One region of the Vogesella facilis genome, then DNA from elsewhere that is predicted to be linked to it. Evidence: riboswitches for the same ligand, from Rfam matches in the RefSeq annotation. Region 1 holds a riboswitch; the other holds the start of a gene.
What was found. A riboswitch is a leader RNA that binds a small molecule or an ion and turns the genes downstream of it on or off. The one in region 1 is predicted to bind thiamine pyrophosphate.
Positions count from the first base shown of each region.

Region 2: another riboswitch for thiamine pyrophosphate. It lies ahead of ACFOLG_RS12110 (thiamine ABC transporter substrate-binding protein); the one in region 1 lies ahead of thiC (phosphomethylpyrimidine synthase ThiC).

Region 1 covers NZ_JBHRXN010000010.1:77,894-85,490, reverse strand. Annotated here, with positions in the region: gene ACFOLG_RS04515 (sulfite exporter TauE/SafE family protein) at 1-493, opposite strand, end outside; gene ung (uracil-DNA glycosylase) at 743-1,456, opposite strand; gene ACFOLG_RS04505 (rhodanese-like domain-containing protein) at 1,538-1,864, opposite strand; gene ACFOLG_RS04500 (protein-L-isoaspartate O-methyltransferase family protein) at 1,867-2,526, opposite strand; TPP riboswitch at 2,673-2,813, shown strand; gene thiC (phosphomethylpyrimidine synthase ThiC) at 2,918-4,822, shown strand; gene ACFOLG_RS04490 (tetratricopeptide repeat protein) at 4,998-6,029, shown strand; gene ACFOLG_RS04485 (tetratricopeptide repeat protein) at 6,297-7,091, shown strand; gene ACFOLG_RS04480 (sporulation protein) at 7,200-7,597, shown strand, end outside.
Region 2 covers NZ_JBHRXN010000031.1:185,505-193,101, forward strand. Annotated here, with positions in the region: gene ACFOLG_RS12095 (MarR family winged helix-turn-helix transcriptional regulator) at 1-90, opposite strand, end outside; tRNA gene ACFOLG_RS12100 (tRNA-Thr) at 298-373, shown strand; gene katG (catalase/peroxidase HPI) at 511-2,718, opposite strand; TPP riboswitch at 3,081-3,177, shown strand; gene ACFOLG_RS12110 (thiamine ABC transporter substrate-binding protein) at 3,229-4,245, shown strand; gene ACFOLG_RS12115 (GNAT family N-acetyltransferase) at 4,256-4,834, shown strand; gene ACFOLG_RS12120 (ABC transporter permease) at 4,831-6,363, shown strand; gene ACFOLG_RS12125 (ABC transporter ATP-binding protein) at 6,350-7,336, shown strand; gene ACFOLG_RS12130 (D-sedoheptulose-7-phosphate isomerase) at 7,341-7,597, shown strand, end outside.

The DNA of each region.
Region 1 (7,597 bases):
TGGGCAGCGGCCGGCTGAACAGGTACACCAGCACCGGCGGGCCGCCGGCGTGCGCCAGCGTGCTGGTGAGGCCGCCAAACAGCCCGGCGAGGCGCCCGGCCAACGGCCCCAGCGGCCGCGGCGTGGCCGGGAAGAAGCGCAGCCACAGCCGCTGTGCGGCGAACAGCAGCGCCAACAGGCCGATCGCCAGCTTCACCGACCAGGCCGGCAGCAGGCCGAAGGCCAGTGCACCGAGGCCGATGCCCAGCAGTGCGCCGGACAGCATCAGTTTCAATTCACGGCCATCCCAGCGCCGCCAGTACAGTTTCACGCTGGACAGGTCCATCAGGCACAGCAGTGGCAGGGTGAGCGCGGCGGCAGCCTCCGGCGGCATCACCAACGACATCAGCGGCACGGCGATGCCGCCGAACACGCCGCCAAAGCCGCCCTTGGCGACCCCGGTGAGCAGGATGGCCACGGCGCTGACCAGCCAGGCGGTAAAGGAGAAAGTCATCGGCAGACCATGGCACTTAAGGGTGGGGGAAACCGAGCTGAGCCGGCATAGCACCACCATACCTCGCTGCCGCAGCGTAGTGAAACGACTACAGCGCACCGTGAAAAATCTCGCGTTCCAATCGGGATTAAGCCGCACCGGAGCTAGGCGCGAGTGAAAAATCCCGGCGCCGCATATAGCGGCGATGCCAGGAGGGACAAGCGTGCGTAACGCAGTAGCGCAACGAAAGCGAGGGTTTTTCGAGCTGCGCTACAGCAGGCTACCCTGCGCTGCGGCGATACCCCAGGCGATCTCGCCGCGACCGCGGGCGGCCAACCATTGATTGGCCTGCGAGAAGTGGCGGCAGCCGAAGAAGCCACGGCTGGCGGACAGCGGTGACGGGTGCGCCGCCTTCAGCACCGCGTGGCGGCCGGCATCGATACGCTCGGCCTTGCCCTGTGCCCAGTTACCCCACAGCAGGAACACGCAGCCGGGGTTTTTCGCATTCACCGCGTCGATCAGCGCGTCGGTAATCAGCTGCCAGCCGAGCTTGCCGTGGCTGCCGGCAGCGTCGGCCTCCACCGTCAGCGAGGTGTTGAGCAGTAGCACGCCCTGGCGCGCCCAGTGCGACAGGTCGCCGCTGACGGCCGGCGCCAGCCCCAGATCGCTGGCCAGTTCCTTGTACATATTGCGCAGGCTGGGCGGAATCTTCACCCCGGCCGGCACCGAGAAACTCAGCCCCATGGCCTCGCCGGCGCCGTGGTACGGGTCCTGGCCGAGAATCACCACCCGCACCTCCTGCGGCGCCACCTGGCGCAGCGCGTTGAAGATCAACTCGCGCGGCGGGTAGATCGCCACGCCTTCGGCGGCGCGGGCGGCCAGGCGGGCGTCGATGGCCTGCAGCTGTGCGGCCAATGCCGGCGCGGCCAGCACATCGCGCCAGGCGGCGGGCAGGGATGCGATAGCGGGGGATAGGTAACTCATGCTCACTCGATTTCTGCCACACAGTGGCAACAACAAAAAAAGCCGCTCCGGCAGGAACGGCTTTCGACTTGGCAGGATGGCTTAATAACGTGCCATCGCCGGGTCTACCTCATTGGCCCAGGCATCCACGCCGCCACGCAGGCTCAGCACCTGCTCGAAGCCGGCGTTCTGCAGGTAGAGGCCCACCTGGAAGCTGCGCACGCCGTGATGGCAGATGGTGACGATAGGCACGTCATCCGGCAGCTCGTTGTGCCGCAGCGGCACCAGGTTCATCACCATCTGCTGCGAGCCGACGATGTGGCACAGCGCGTATTCCCAGTCCTCGCGCACATCCAGCAGCAGCGGCTTGGCACGACTGTCGTCCGCCAGCCAGGCCGCCAGATCGCGGGCAGTGATTTCGCCGACCATGTTCAGAAGCTGAAGCGGGACGGCTCGATGGCGTCCAGCTGCTGCAGGCGGGCAATATTGGTGTCGAAGCTCACGCTTTCCTGGTAGGCGGTTTCCGACACGCGGGTGATGATCTTGGCGATCATCACCGGGGCATCGCCCACGATCACCGCCAGGCGGCCGCCGATGGCCAGCTGCGCCTTCAGCGCGTCCGGCACCACCGGCACCGAGCCGCCGAGGCAGATCACGTCGAACGGCGCCTGCGAGGCCAGGCCGTCGATGCCGTTGCCCACGCTCAGGGTCACGTTGCGGATGCCGGCGGTCTTGAGGTTGGCCGCGGCGCGCTGCGATTGCTCGGCGTCCAGGTCCACGCTGTACACGTGCTGGCTCACGGCGGCCAGCAGCGCGGTCAGGTAGCCACTGCCGGTACCCACTTCCAGCACCTTGTCGCTGGCTTTCACCTGCAGGTCCTGCAGCAGACGGGCTTCCACCTTCGGCTCCAGCATGGTGCAGCCGTTTTCCAGCGGCAGCTGCACGTCGGTGAAGGCCAGGGTGCGCTTGTCTTCCGGCACGAAATCTTCGCGTTTCACGTGGAACAGCAAATCGAGAATGGAGGTGTCGAGCACATCCCACGGACGGATCTGCTGCTCAACCATGTTGAAACGGGCTTGTTCGAAATTCATCGGAAACTCCGGGGGATTCAAGACTGAATAAAAGGACGACTCTGAAAACGGCACGCAACCTTGACTGCATGCGGTTTTCACAGCCGGCCGGCAGCGCAGCTGGGCGCAACCTAACTTGCGATTATCCCACAATTAACTTACCTTCACAGCATCGCTAGGGGTCCTGCCCCTGCCGTGAAGGATGCCACAGCGTTGTGCGCGGACGACACTGGCAGGTTGGCGGGTGAGAGTCACCCTTCGAACCTGACCCGGATAATACCGGCGTAGGGAAGCGTAATCTGCCAGACACCGCATCGCGCCGCGCGTTCCCGCCGCCGCCATGCGGCCAACCGCAGCCGGGCATCCGGACCGCTCCTTGCGCCGCTTCATCGCACACTGGAGACGCCCCCCGATGAACGCGCCAAGCAAACCGAATCAAGCCATGGTGGTGGATTCCGCCGCCATCCAGCCGCTACCCAATTCCCGCAAAATCTATGTCGAGGGCAGCCGCCCGGACATCCGCGTGCCGATGCGCGAGATCAGCCAGGCCGACACCCCCACCCAGTTCGGCGGCGAGCAGAACCCGCCGATCTACGTCTACGACTGCAGCGGCCCGTACAGCGACCCGCAGGCACAGATCGACATCCGCTCCGGCCTTGCCCCGCTGCGCGCCGCGTGGATCGCCGAGCGTGACGACACCGAGCTGCTGGCCGGCCTGAGCAGCGACTACGGTCGCGCCCGCGAAGCGGACCCGAAACTGGCCGACCTGCGCTTCGACCTGCAGCGCAAGCCGCGCCGCGCCAAGGCCGGTGCCAACGTTACCCAGATGCACTACGCGCGCCGCGGCATCATCACCCCGGAAATGGAATTCGTCGCCATCCGCGAAAACCTCAACCGCAAGGCGTATATCGAATCGCTGCACGCCACCGGCAACAGCCGCCTGCTGGAGCTGATGACGCGCCAGCACGCCGGCCACAGCTTCGGCGCCAACCTGCCGGAAGAGATCACCGCCGAATTCGTGCGCCAGGAAATCGCCGCCGGCCGCGCCATCATCCCCAACAACATCAACCACCCGGAATCCGAGCCGATGATCATCGGTCGCAACTTCCTGGTGAAAATCAACGGCAACATCGGCAACAGCGCGGTAACCTCGTCGATCAGCGAAGAAGTGGACAAGATGACCTGGGGCATCCGCTGGGGCGCCGACACCATCATGGACCTGTCTACCGGCAAGAACATCCACGAAACCCGCGAGTGGATCCTGCGTAACAGCCCGGTACCGATCGGCACCGTGCCCATCTATCAAGCGCTGGAGAAGGTCAACGGCAAGGCCGAAGACCTGACCTGGGAGATCTTCAAGGACACCCTGATCGAACAGGCCGAGCAGGGCGTGGACTACTTCACCATCCACGCCGGCGTACTGCTGCGCTACGTGCCGCTGACCGCCGGCCGCATGACCGGCATCGTGTCACGCGGCGGCTCCATCATGGCCAAGTGGTGTCTGGCGCATCACCAGGAAAACTTCCTGTACACCCACTTCGCGGACATCTGCGAAATCATGAAGGCCTACGACGTGGCCTTCAGCCTGGGTGACGGCCTGCGCCCGGGCAGTGCCTGGGACGCCAACGACGCCGCGCAGCTGGGCGAACTGAAGACGCTGGGCGAGCTGACGCAGATCGCCTGGCAGCACGACGTACAGGTGATGATCGAAGGCCCCGGCCACGTGCCGATGCAGCTGATCAAGGAGAACATGGACAAGGAGCTGGAGTGGTGCCACGAAGCGCCGTTCTACACCCTGGGGCCGCTCACCACCGACATCGCGCCGGGCTACGACCACATCACCTCCGCCATCGGCGCTGCGCAGATCGGCTGGTACGGCACCGCCATGCTGTGCTACGTGACGCAGAAGGAACACCTGGGCCTGCCGAACAAGAACGATGTGAAAGAAGGCATCATCACCTACAAGCTGGCCGCGCACGCCGCCGATCTGGCCAAGGGTCACCCCGGCGCGCAGATCCGCGACAACGCGCTGTCCAAGGCGCGCTTCGAGTTCCGCTGGGAAGACCAGTTCAACCTGGGCCTCGATCCGGACAAGGCGCGCGACTTCCACGACGAGACGCTGCCGAAAGACAGCGCCAAGGTGGCGCACTTCTGCTCCATGTGCGGCCCGCACTTCTGCTCGATGAAGATCACCCAGGACGTGCGCGAATTCGCCGCCAAGCAGGGCATCAGCGAGCAGGACGCGCTGCACAAGGGCATGGAAGTGAAGGCTATCGAGTTCGTGCAGGGCGGCGGCAAGCTGTACGACAAGGTGTAAGTCACCGCTGCTTCACGTGAAACGATAAAGGTTGGCCGCAGCGATGCGGCCAACCTTTTTTCAAAACAGACACAGCCGCCTCCACACCGCGACATTCCGCGATCCGTCAGCCACCGCTGTTCCCTATTGGCATAATTTGCGGCACCATGGCCTCCCTACAAGACAAGGTCATGCCATGAAAAAAGCACTCTTCGGACTGCTGCTGTACCTGCCACTGGCGCTCCCTGCACTCGCGACGGAAACCAAGCAATTGCTGCAGGACGGTTATTACCTGCAAGCAATGCAACAGGCCCGGCAGGCACTGCAGCAACTACCCGCGGATGACTCGGCAGGCAGATTGCGTGCACAAATCGACCTGGCAAACGCCATGATGGAACGCCATCAAGCAGACCAGGCGGAGCTCATATTCAAGGCCTTGTTGCAGGACAGCCGCCAGGTTCCCCCTAGTAGCCTGATCGAGGCAGAAGTGCAGGAAGGTCTGGCTGGCGTGTATCTGGACCGGCAGCAGTCCAAAGCGGCCGCAAAGCTCTACCGCCGCATACTGTCCATACGTCAGCAGCATCTGGGGGCACAACATCTGGAAGTTGCCCAGACACTGAATGACCTAGGGGTTGCACTGGGCATGCAAGACCAGATGTCTGAAAGCGAGAAGCTGCTGAAACAAGCACTGGAAATACGTGAGCAACTGGCTGGGCATGACAGTTTCCCTGTGGCAGAAAGCCTGTACAACCTGAGCTTCAATCACATGGCTCCCGGCCAGTACCAACAGGCCGAACCCATGATGATCGAAGCCATCCGCATCAAGCAGCATGTCTTGCGCCCTGATCACCCCAGTATGACTCGCAGCATGCGCATGCTGGGCTGGCTGTACCGCAAGCAAAAGCGCTTCGACGAAGCCATGGCGCAATTACAGGCAACATTGGCCATGACACAACGGAATGGCGAAGACTCGCTTGACCAGACGGGCAGAACCTTACGCGCCATCGCCGACTGCCTTCAGGACCAGGGTAAGGCCATGGAAGCGGAACAGTACTACCGCCAGGCCCTGGTAGTACTGCCGCAGGCACTGGGAGCAAAGCATTACGCAGTAGGCCAGACCATGAACAATCTGGGATGGCTGCTGAAAACAAACCTCCATAGCAGCGAAGGCCAGCAACTGATCACCGAAGGCCAGCGCATCATGGATGCCGCGGAAAACCAGAACTGACCGCACGGTGGATAACTTCCGCCAGCAAGCACATCACCCAGGGCTGCCCATATGCACATTTTCCGTCCCGTCCTGCCCCTACTGTTCGCCATTGCCTGCCATGCCAATGGTGTCGATGGTCTGCTGCGCTAGGGCAATTACCAGCAGGCCACCCAACAGGCAGAAGCGGCGTTTGCCAGCGCCAGCGACCAGCCTGCTCGCTGGCAGGCACAGTGCGACCTTGCCCGCAGCTGGTTACGCAAGGATCATTACCAGGAAGCAGGCGCACTGCTGCAATCCCTGCTGTACGGTCCGCAAGCCGTACCCGCCGACACGCTGCTGTATGCCGACCTGCTGGACGCATGGTTCCAGTTCCTGCGCGAGAGTAGCCGTTTCAAGGAGGCCGAGCCCATCGGCCTGCAAGCCCTCGCCCTGCACACACGGCTATTGGGCGAACAGCATCTGCTGGTAGCCGAGTCGATGAACAATCTGGCCCTGCTGCGCCAGTACACCGGCAACTACAGCGAGGCCATCCGGCTACACCAACAAGCATTGGCCATACGCAAGTCCCTCGCCGGCGAAAACAGCCAGGAGGTAGCCGAGAGCCTGCACAATCTGGGCACCCTGTATAACAGCAAGCGCGATTGGGCCTCCGCCGAGCGCTATCTGCAGCAGGCTCTCGCCATCAAGCAACAGATCATGCCAGCCACCCCCCCATCGATCCGGGTGTCGAAAGCGCGTCTCGCCGGCAGCTACATCGACAGCAAACAGTACGCCCGCGCCATCCCGCTGCTGGAAGAGGTACTGGCTGGCGAGCAGAGCGATCCGAACAGCGACAAAGTGCACACCGCCATCGTGCTGCGCGAGCTGGCAGATGCCCATCACTACTTGCGCCACGTTAACATAGCCGAGCGTTATTACCTGCAGGCGCTGGATAGCTTTGCTGCCAGTGTCGGCAAACAGCACTACGCCTATGCGGTAGCGCTGAACGGCCTGGGTTGGCTGTACAAGAAGAACGGCAAGCCGGAGCAGGGCACAAGCATGATTGCAGAGTCCGAGCGGCTGTTCGACGCCATCAAATAACGGGACCGCGCAGGCTAAAACCGGCCCCCCCCCCTTGCGCAGGCGGAACTTGTATCCTACCGACCGGTCTTGCCAACGCCCCTCAACACAAACTCAGAATACAAAAATATGTTCAAGAAACTGCTTGCCTCAATCGGCGTCGGTGGCGCCCGCGTCGATACCCAACTGGACAACCCGCGACTGTACCCGGGTGAGCTGCTGCGCGGCCGCGTGCTGGTACATGGCGGCAGCGCCGACCAGGACATTGAGAAAATCGAGCTGGTGCTGATGGTGGAAGCGGAGCAGGAATCCGGCGACCACGAGGCCCGCGGCGCGTTGCCGCTGGGCGCGGTGCGGGTGGCGGAGCGTTTTACCATCCGCGCCGGCGAAAGCCGCGAGCTGCCGTTCCAGATCAACCTGCCGGCGGAGACGCCGATCAACGCGCTGGCGCACTATGGCCGGCCGCTGCCGGTGTGGATTCACACCGATCTGGCCATCGACGCGGCGCGCGATGCCAGCGACCGCGA
Region 2 (7,597 bases), on a different contig from region 1:
GCCGAGGTCTTTCAGCCGGCGGTCCACTGCCAGCCGCCAGCTGCGGGCGGTGTTATGCAGTGCGCGGGCAAAGCGTTCTTCAGTAGTCATGTCAAAGTAACAATGGTTAATATTAGCTAGCTAATTAATTTTGCGGCCAATTGCGGCATCTGGCAACTGCCTGTGTCCACGACGTAAGGAGTGCGGCTGGTGCTAGCGGCGAGCAACAGCGCTTTTTTGTAAAAACCGCCAATTGCGATAAACAATTAAAAAAAGCTTGCCAACGCCCAAGGTATTGCCTATTATCCGTCGCCTAACGCCGGTGTAGCTCAGTTGGTAGAGCACCTGACTTGTAATCAGGGGGTCGCGAGTTCGATTCCTGCCGCCGGCACCAGATACCAAACAGGGCCTTGTCTTCGACAAGGCCCTGTTTGCATTTGCGCGGCGTGGGCCGGCGGCGCGGCAGGCACAAAAAAAACAGGGCAAACCGCGCGGTTTGCCCTGTTGTACGTTGGCCGCAGACGAGGTGGCTCAGGCCAGGTCGAAACGGTCCAGATTCATCACCTTGTGCCAGGCAGCGACAAAGTCGGTGACGAACTTCTGTTGTGCATCGCTGCTGGCATACACCTCCGCCAGCGCCCGCAGCTGCGAGTTGGAGCCGAACAACAGGTCCACCACCGTCGCCGTCCATTTCAGCTCGCCGCTGGCGCGGTCGCGCCCCTCCAGCACGCCGGTGGTGGCCGATTTCTGCCACTTGGTACCCATGTCCAGCAGGTTGACGAAGAAGTCGTTGCTCAGGGTTTCCGGGTGCTGGGTCAGCACGCCGTGCCGGCTGTGGTCGCTGTTGGCATTCAGTGCGCGCAGGCCGCCGATCAGCACGGTCATTTCCGGTGCGCTCAGCGTCAGCAGCTGCGCCTTGTCGATCAGCAGTTCGCCGACCACGCTTTCCAGCCCCGGCGCCGCGTAGTTGCGGAAGCCGTCCGCCTGCGGTTCCAGCACCTGGAACGACTCCACGTCGGTGTGCTCGGCACTGGCATCCATGCGGCCGGGGGCGAAGGGCACGTGCACGCTGTGGCCGGCCTTGCTGGCGGCGGCCTCAATGGCGGCGCCACCGGCCAGCACGATCAGGTCGGCCAACGAGATTTTCTTGCCACCGGCGGCGCTGGCGTTGAAATCCTGCTGGATGGCGGCCAACGTTTGCAGTACCTGCGCCAGCTCGGCCGGCTGGTTGACCGCCCAGTCTTTCTGCGGCGCCAGGCGAATGCGGGCGCCGTTGGCGCCGCCGCGCTTGTCGCTGCCGCGGAAGGTGGCGGCGGCGCCCCAGGCGGTGCCCACCAGTTGGGCAATGCTCAGGCCGGAAGCCAGTACTGTGATCTTCAGCGCCGCGATGTCCTGCGCGTCGACCAGCGGGTGGTCCACGGCCGGAATCGGGTCCTGCCAAATCAGCTGTTCCGCCGGCACCAGCTTGCCGAGGTAACGGGCGCGCGGGCCCATGTCGCGGTGGGTGAGCTTGAACCAGGCGCGGGCGAAGGCATCGGCAAAGGCGGCCGGATCCTGGTGGAAGCGGCGGGCGATCGGCTCGTAGATCGGGTCGAAGCGCAGCGACAGGTCGGCGGTGGTCATCATCGGCGGGTGTTTTTTGCTGGGGTCATGCGCGTCCGGGATCATGTCTGCCGGCTTCACGTCCTTGGCCACCCACTGGTGCGCGCCGGCCGGGCTCTTGGTCAGCTGCCATTCGTAGCCGAACAGGGTGTCGAAGTAGCCGTTATCCCAGGTGGTGGGGTTGGGTTTCCACGCGCCTTCGATGCCGCTGGTGGTGGTGTCGCCGCCCTTGCCGCTGCCGAACTTGTTGATCCAGCCGAGGCCCATTTCCGCGATCGGCGCGCCTTCCGGTTCCGGGCCGACCAGGGTCGGATCGCCGGCGCCGTGCGCCTTGCCGAAGGTGTGGCCGCCGGCCACCAGTGCCACGGTTTCCTCATCGTTCATCGCCATGCGGGCAAAGGTTTCGCGCACGTCGCGGCCGGAGGCCAGCGGGTCCGGGTTGCCGTCCGGGCCCTCCGGGTTCACGTAGATCAGCCCCATCTGCACCGCGGCCAGCGGGTTGTCCAGCTGGCGGTCGCCGGAGTAGCGGCTGTTCGGCTGGTCGCTGGTGGCGAGCCAGGTTTTTTCCATGCCCCAGTAGATGTCTTCTTCCGGCGCCCAGATGTCGGGGCGGCCGCCGCCGAAGCCGAAGGTCTTGAAGCCCATCGATTCCAGCGCCACGTTGCCGGCCAGGATGAACAGGTCGGCCCACGACAGTTTACGGCCGTATTTCTGCTTGATCGGCCACAGCAGGCGGCGCGCCTTGTCCAGGTTGCCATTGTCCGGCCAGCTGTTCAGCGGGGCGAAGCGCTGGTTGCCGGTGCCGGCGCCGCCGCGGCCGTCGGCGATGCGGTAGGTGCCGGCGGCGTGCCAGGCCATGCGTATCATCAGGCCGCCGTAGTGGCCCCAGTCGGCCGGCCACCAGTCTTGCGAATCGGTCATCAGTGCGTGCAGATCCTGCACCACGGCGTCCAGGTCCAGGGTCTTGAATTCGGCGGCGTAATCGAACGCCGCGCCCATCGGGTCGGACTCGGCGCCGTGCTGGTGCAGGATGCCGAGCTTGAGTTGATTGGGCCACCAGTCGGCATTGGACTGGCTGCCGGCCACGCTCTGCGGGGCGGCGCTGCCGGCAAACGGGCATTTGGCTTCTGTGGACATGGTTATCTCCTGGCTTGTTGGCGCCTGGCAGGCCCGCTGCGGGCTGCCGGCGTGGTATGGGGTAGGGTGGTGTGCCGTGCGGGCAGGGCGAGTGGCGCTATTGCAGCCACACCAGATTGGCCCAGATGTCATCGAGCATGACGCGGCTAGGCAGAAAGCGTTTCATGGCGAGTCCTCGCTGGGTGATGACTGCAGTATGGTATTGGCTTATAGATTTGTTAAATTGATTGTTATTAATTGATTGTTTGCGTTTGGCTATGGCTGCTTCATGTGATAGCCCATGACGGCGGCAAAGGCAAAACCGGCTGCCGCGGCGCGTGCGGCCAACTTTGAGCATCGCGGCGCAAACGCTATACTCGCGGCTCGATCACCGGGGGTGCCTGCCAGGCGGCGGGCTGAGACATACCCCAGAACCTGATCTGGGTCATACCAGCGGAGGGAGCGTGATGCGCGGCCCGGCCGCGTCCCGCTTCTTCTTTTGGGTGCCGTTGCCAAAAGAGGATGTCTGCCATGTTCAAGAAAACCGTACTGCTGCTGGCGTTGGCCGGCGCTTCCCTCTCCACCCTGGCCGGCGAGCTGCGCGTGCTGACGCACAGCTCCTTCAGCCTGCCCAAGGACAAGCTGGCCGAGTTCGAGAAACAGGCCGGCGTCAAGCTGTCCATCATCAAGGCCGGCGATGCCGGCGAGATGCTCAACAAGCTGATCCTCACCCGCGCCAACCCGATCGCCGACGTGGTGTACGGCATCGACAACACCCTGATCGGCAAGGCCAACGCCGCCGGCGTGCTGGAGCCGACCAGCAGCAAGGTTGGCCGCAGCGTGGCCGGCATCAGCCTGCCGGGTGCGGTGGCGGTGGACTACGGCTACGTGAACCTCAACATCGACAAGGCCTGGTTCGCCAAGCAGAAGCTGGCGCTGCCGGCCAGCCTGGACGATCTGGCCAAGCCGGCCTACAAGGACCTGCTGGTGGTGGAAAACCCGGCCACTTCCAGCCCGGGGCTGGCCTTCCTGCTGGCCACCATCGCCGGCAAGGGCGAGGCGGGCGCCTTCCAGTGGTGGGCCAAGCTGCGTGACAACGGCGTGAAAGTGGCCAAGGGCTGGAGCGAAGCCTATTACACCGATTTCAGCCGCAACGGCGGCGCGCGTCCCATCGTGGTGAGCTATGCCACCAGCCCGGCGGCCGAGGTGTTCTACAGCAAGGAAAAACTCAGCGAAGCGCCGACCGCCAACCTGCTGCTGGCGGGTGGCGTGTTCCAGCAGATCGAAGGCGTGGCCAAGGTAAAAGGCGGCAAGGAGCCGCAGGCGGCGCAGGCGTTTGTCGATTTCCTGCGTGGCAACGCGGCGCAGCAGGCGCTGCCGACCGAGATGTGGATGTACCCGGCGGTGGCCGGCGTCAGCCTGGACCCGGTGTTCAAGCATGCGCAGCAGCCGCAGGCCGCCAGCAATCCCAAGCTGGCCGCCATGCAGCACAAGACCGCCGGCTGGGTCAGCCGTTGGACCCGCGTGGTACTGAAATCCGGTAACTGAGCCCGACGCCATGTCTGCGGCCAACCTTGCGCCCGCGCGTAGTGCCTGCGCCGACATCCACAGCCCGCGGCTGATCCTGCGGCATCTGGATGCCGACACCCTGCGCCTGGGCAGCAACGGCCGCCACGCCGAGGCCGGCGCCCGGCTGGGCGCCGCGTTGCCGGCCGACTGGCTGGGCGAGCAGGCGCTGATGGCGCTGCGGCTGGCGGACATGCTGGCCGACAGCGGCTACGCGCCGTGGTCGCTGCGCGCCATGTTGTGCCGCCACAGCGGCCGCATGCTCGGCCACATCGGCTTTCACAGCCCGCCGGCACCGGCGTATCTGCATGAGCTGGCGCCGGGCGCGGTGGAACTGGGCTACACCGTGTACGCCGCGTACCGCCGCCAGGGCTACGCCGCCGAGGCGCTGGCCGCCATGCTGCACTGGGCGCGGCACGAGCACGGCCAGCAGCGCTTCGTGCTGTCGATTGCGCCGCATAACGCACCGTCGCTGGCATTGGCACGGCGTTTCGGCTTTGCCGAGGTTGGCCGCTGGCACGACGCGCAGGACGGCGACGAGCTGGTGCTGCTGCTGGAGCACGGCGCATGAGCTGGCCGCTGCGCGGCGGCCTGGCCTTGCTGCCGCTGCTGTTCCTCGCCGCCATGGTGGCGGCGCCGCTGACGCGGCTGCTGTGGCAGGGTGGGCTGGCGTTCAGCCCGGCGCTGCTGCACGACGACTACCTGCAATGGCGGCTGCTGTGGTCGCTGTTGCAGGCATTAATCAGTTGCCTGCTGTGCCTGCTGATCGGCCTGCCGCTGGCCTGGGCGCTGGCGCGTTACGACTTTCCCGGCCGCCGTCTGCTGCTGCGCTTGCTGCTGTTGCCATTCGTGATGCCGACGCTGGTGGCCGGCCTCGGCGTACTGGCGCTGTTCGGCCCGCACGGCGTGGCCGGCATCAATCTGCAGGACACGCCGTGGTTGCTGCTGTACGGCAACCTGTTCTACAACCTGCCGCTGCTGGTGCGCGCCGGGGTGGATGGCCTGAGCCAGGTGCCGGCCAGCCGCCTGCTGGTGGCGCGCACGCTGGGCGCCACGCCGTGGCGCACCTTTTGGCGGGTGGAATGGCCGGTGCTGCGGCCGTGGCTGGCCTCCGCGCTATGCCTGATCTTCCTGTACTGCTTCGCCGGTTTCGGCCTGGCGCTGCTGCTGGGCGGCCAGCGCTATGCCACGGTGGAAGTGGAAATCTACTCGCTGGTGGCCTACGAGCTGAACCTGGCCGACGCCGGCGCGCTGGCGCTGCTGGCGCTGGCGGTGGGCGCGCTGGCGGCCGGCGGCTATGCCTGGATTGAGCGCCGGCTGGTGAAGGACAGCCGCCCCGGCCCCACGCTGTGCCAGCGGCCGCAAGGTTGGCCGCAATGGCTGCAACTGGCCGCCAGCCTGCTGCTGCTGGCGCTGTTCGCCGCCGCCCCCCTGCTGGCGATCGTGCTGCGCGCGCTGCAGGCCGATGCGGCCAACTGGCTGGCGCTGTGGGATGGCGAAGTGCTGGCCGCCATCGGCAACACGCTGCGCTTTTCTGCTGCGGCGGTGCTGCTGGCGCTGGCGCTGGGGCTGGCGCACGGCGTCGCCGCCGCGCGCTGGTGGTGGCTGCGCGCGCTGGGCTTCTTGCCGTTCATGGTGTCGCCGGTGCTGCTGGCCTTCGGCCTGCTGCTGTTGTACCCGCAGTACGGCGCCAGCCTGTGGCTGCTGGTGGCGGCCTATGCCTTGCTGGCGTACCCGTTCGTGGCCAAGGCGGTGGCCGGCGCGCTGGCCAGCCTGTCGCCCAGCTTGCCGGCGGCGGCGCGCACGTTGGGTGCCACCCGCTGGCGCGCCTTCTACCGCGTCAGCCTGCCGCTGATCCGCCCGGCGCTGCGCCGCGGCCTGGCGTTTGCCGCCGCCACCGCGGTGGGCGAGTTCGCGGTGACGCTGTTTCTGTCGCGGCCGGAGTGGACCACGCTGACCACGCTGATCTATCAGCGGCTGGGGCGCCCCGGTGCGGCCAACCTGCAGCAGGCGCTGCTGCTTACCTGCCTGCTGTTGCTGTTCGCGCTGCTGGCGTTTTTGATCATCGAATGGCCGGAGAAGAATCGTGCTGCAGATTGACGGGCTGAACCTGGCCTTTCGCCACCGCCGTGTGCTGGATGCGGTATCGCTGCAGGTGACGGCCGGCGAGACGCTGGCGCTGCTGGGGCCGTCCGGCGCCGGCAAATCCAGCCTGCTGGCGGTGCTGGCCGGGCTGCAGCGGCCGGACGGCGGCCGCGTGCAGCTGAATGGCCGCGATTTGCTGGCCTTGCCGCCGGAGCAGCGCCAGCTGGCGATGATGTTTCAGGACCATGCGCTGTTTCCGCACCTGGACGCCGCGGCCAACGTGGCCTTCGGCCTGATCGAGCGCGGCACCCCGCGCCGCGCCGCGCGGCTGCAGGCCGAGGCGATGCTGGCGGCGGTGGGGCTGGCCGGGCGCGGTGCAGCCGCCTGCCACACCCTGTCCGGCGGCGAGCGGCAGCGGGTGGCGCTGGCGCGCGCGCTGGTGTGCCGGCCGCAACTGCTGCTGCTGGACGAGCCGTTCTCCAGCCTGGATACCGACCTCAAGCAGCAGCTGCTGGCCGACGTGGCGCAGCATCTGGCCGGCCTGCAGGTGCCGGCGCTGCTGGTGACGCACGACCGCCACGAGGCGTTTACCCTGGCGCAGCGGGTGGCCATTCTGCAGCACGGCCGCATCGTGCAGCTGGGCACGCCGGCCGAGATTCTGGCGCGGCCGGCCAGCAGCTGGGTGGCGCGCTTCGTCGGTTTTCACAATGTGTTCGCGCACTACGCCATCCCGCCGCAGGCCTTCGTGCTGGGCGCCGCCCAGCCGCAGCGCGCCATTCTGGCGGTGGCGCCGCAGGCCGATGGCTGGCAGGTGACGGTGGCCGGCGACGACGCGCCGTGGCAGCTGCTGCTCAGCGCCCGCGAGCTGGCCGGCGGCCCGCCGCCGCGGCCCGGTGCCCATCTAGAGGTCGGGCTTCGGCCGGAAGAGCTACTGCGCTGGCCGCTTGAGGCGGGTACAATGCCCGCCCATCAAGACCAACAAGGCTGACATCATGAAACCGCATATCGTTGCCACCCTGAGCGAAGCGCGCAGTGCGCTGGATGCCCTGCTGTCCAACCCGCAAGCACTGGCCGCCATCGACGCCGCCGGCGATGCGCTGGTGACGGCGTACCAGCACGGCAAGCGGGTGTTCAGCTGCGGTAACGGTGGCTCGATGTGCGATGCGATGCACTTTGCCGAGGAGCTGTCCGGCCGCTACCGCAACGACCGCCGCGCGCTGCCGGCATCCAGCATCAGCGACCCGAGCCA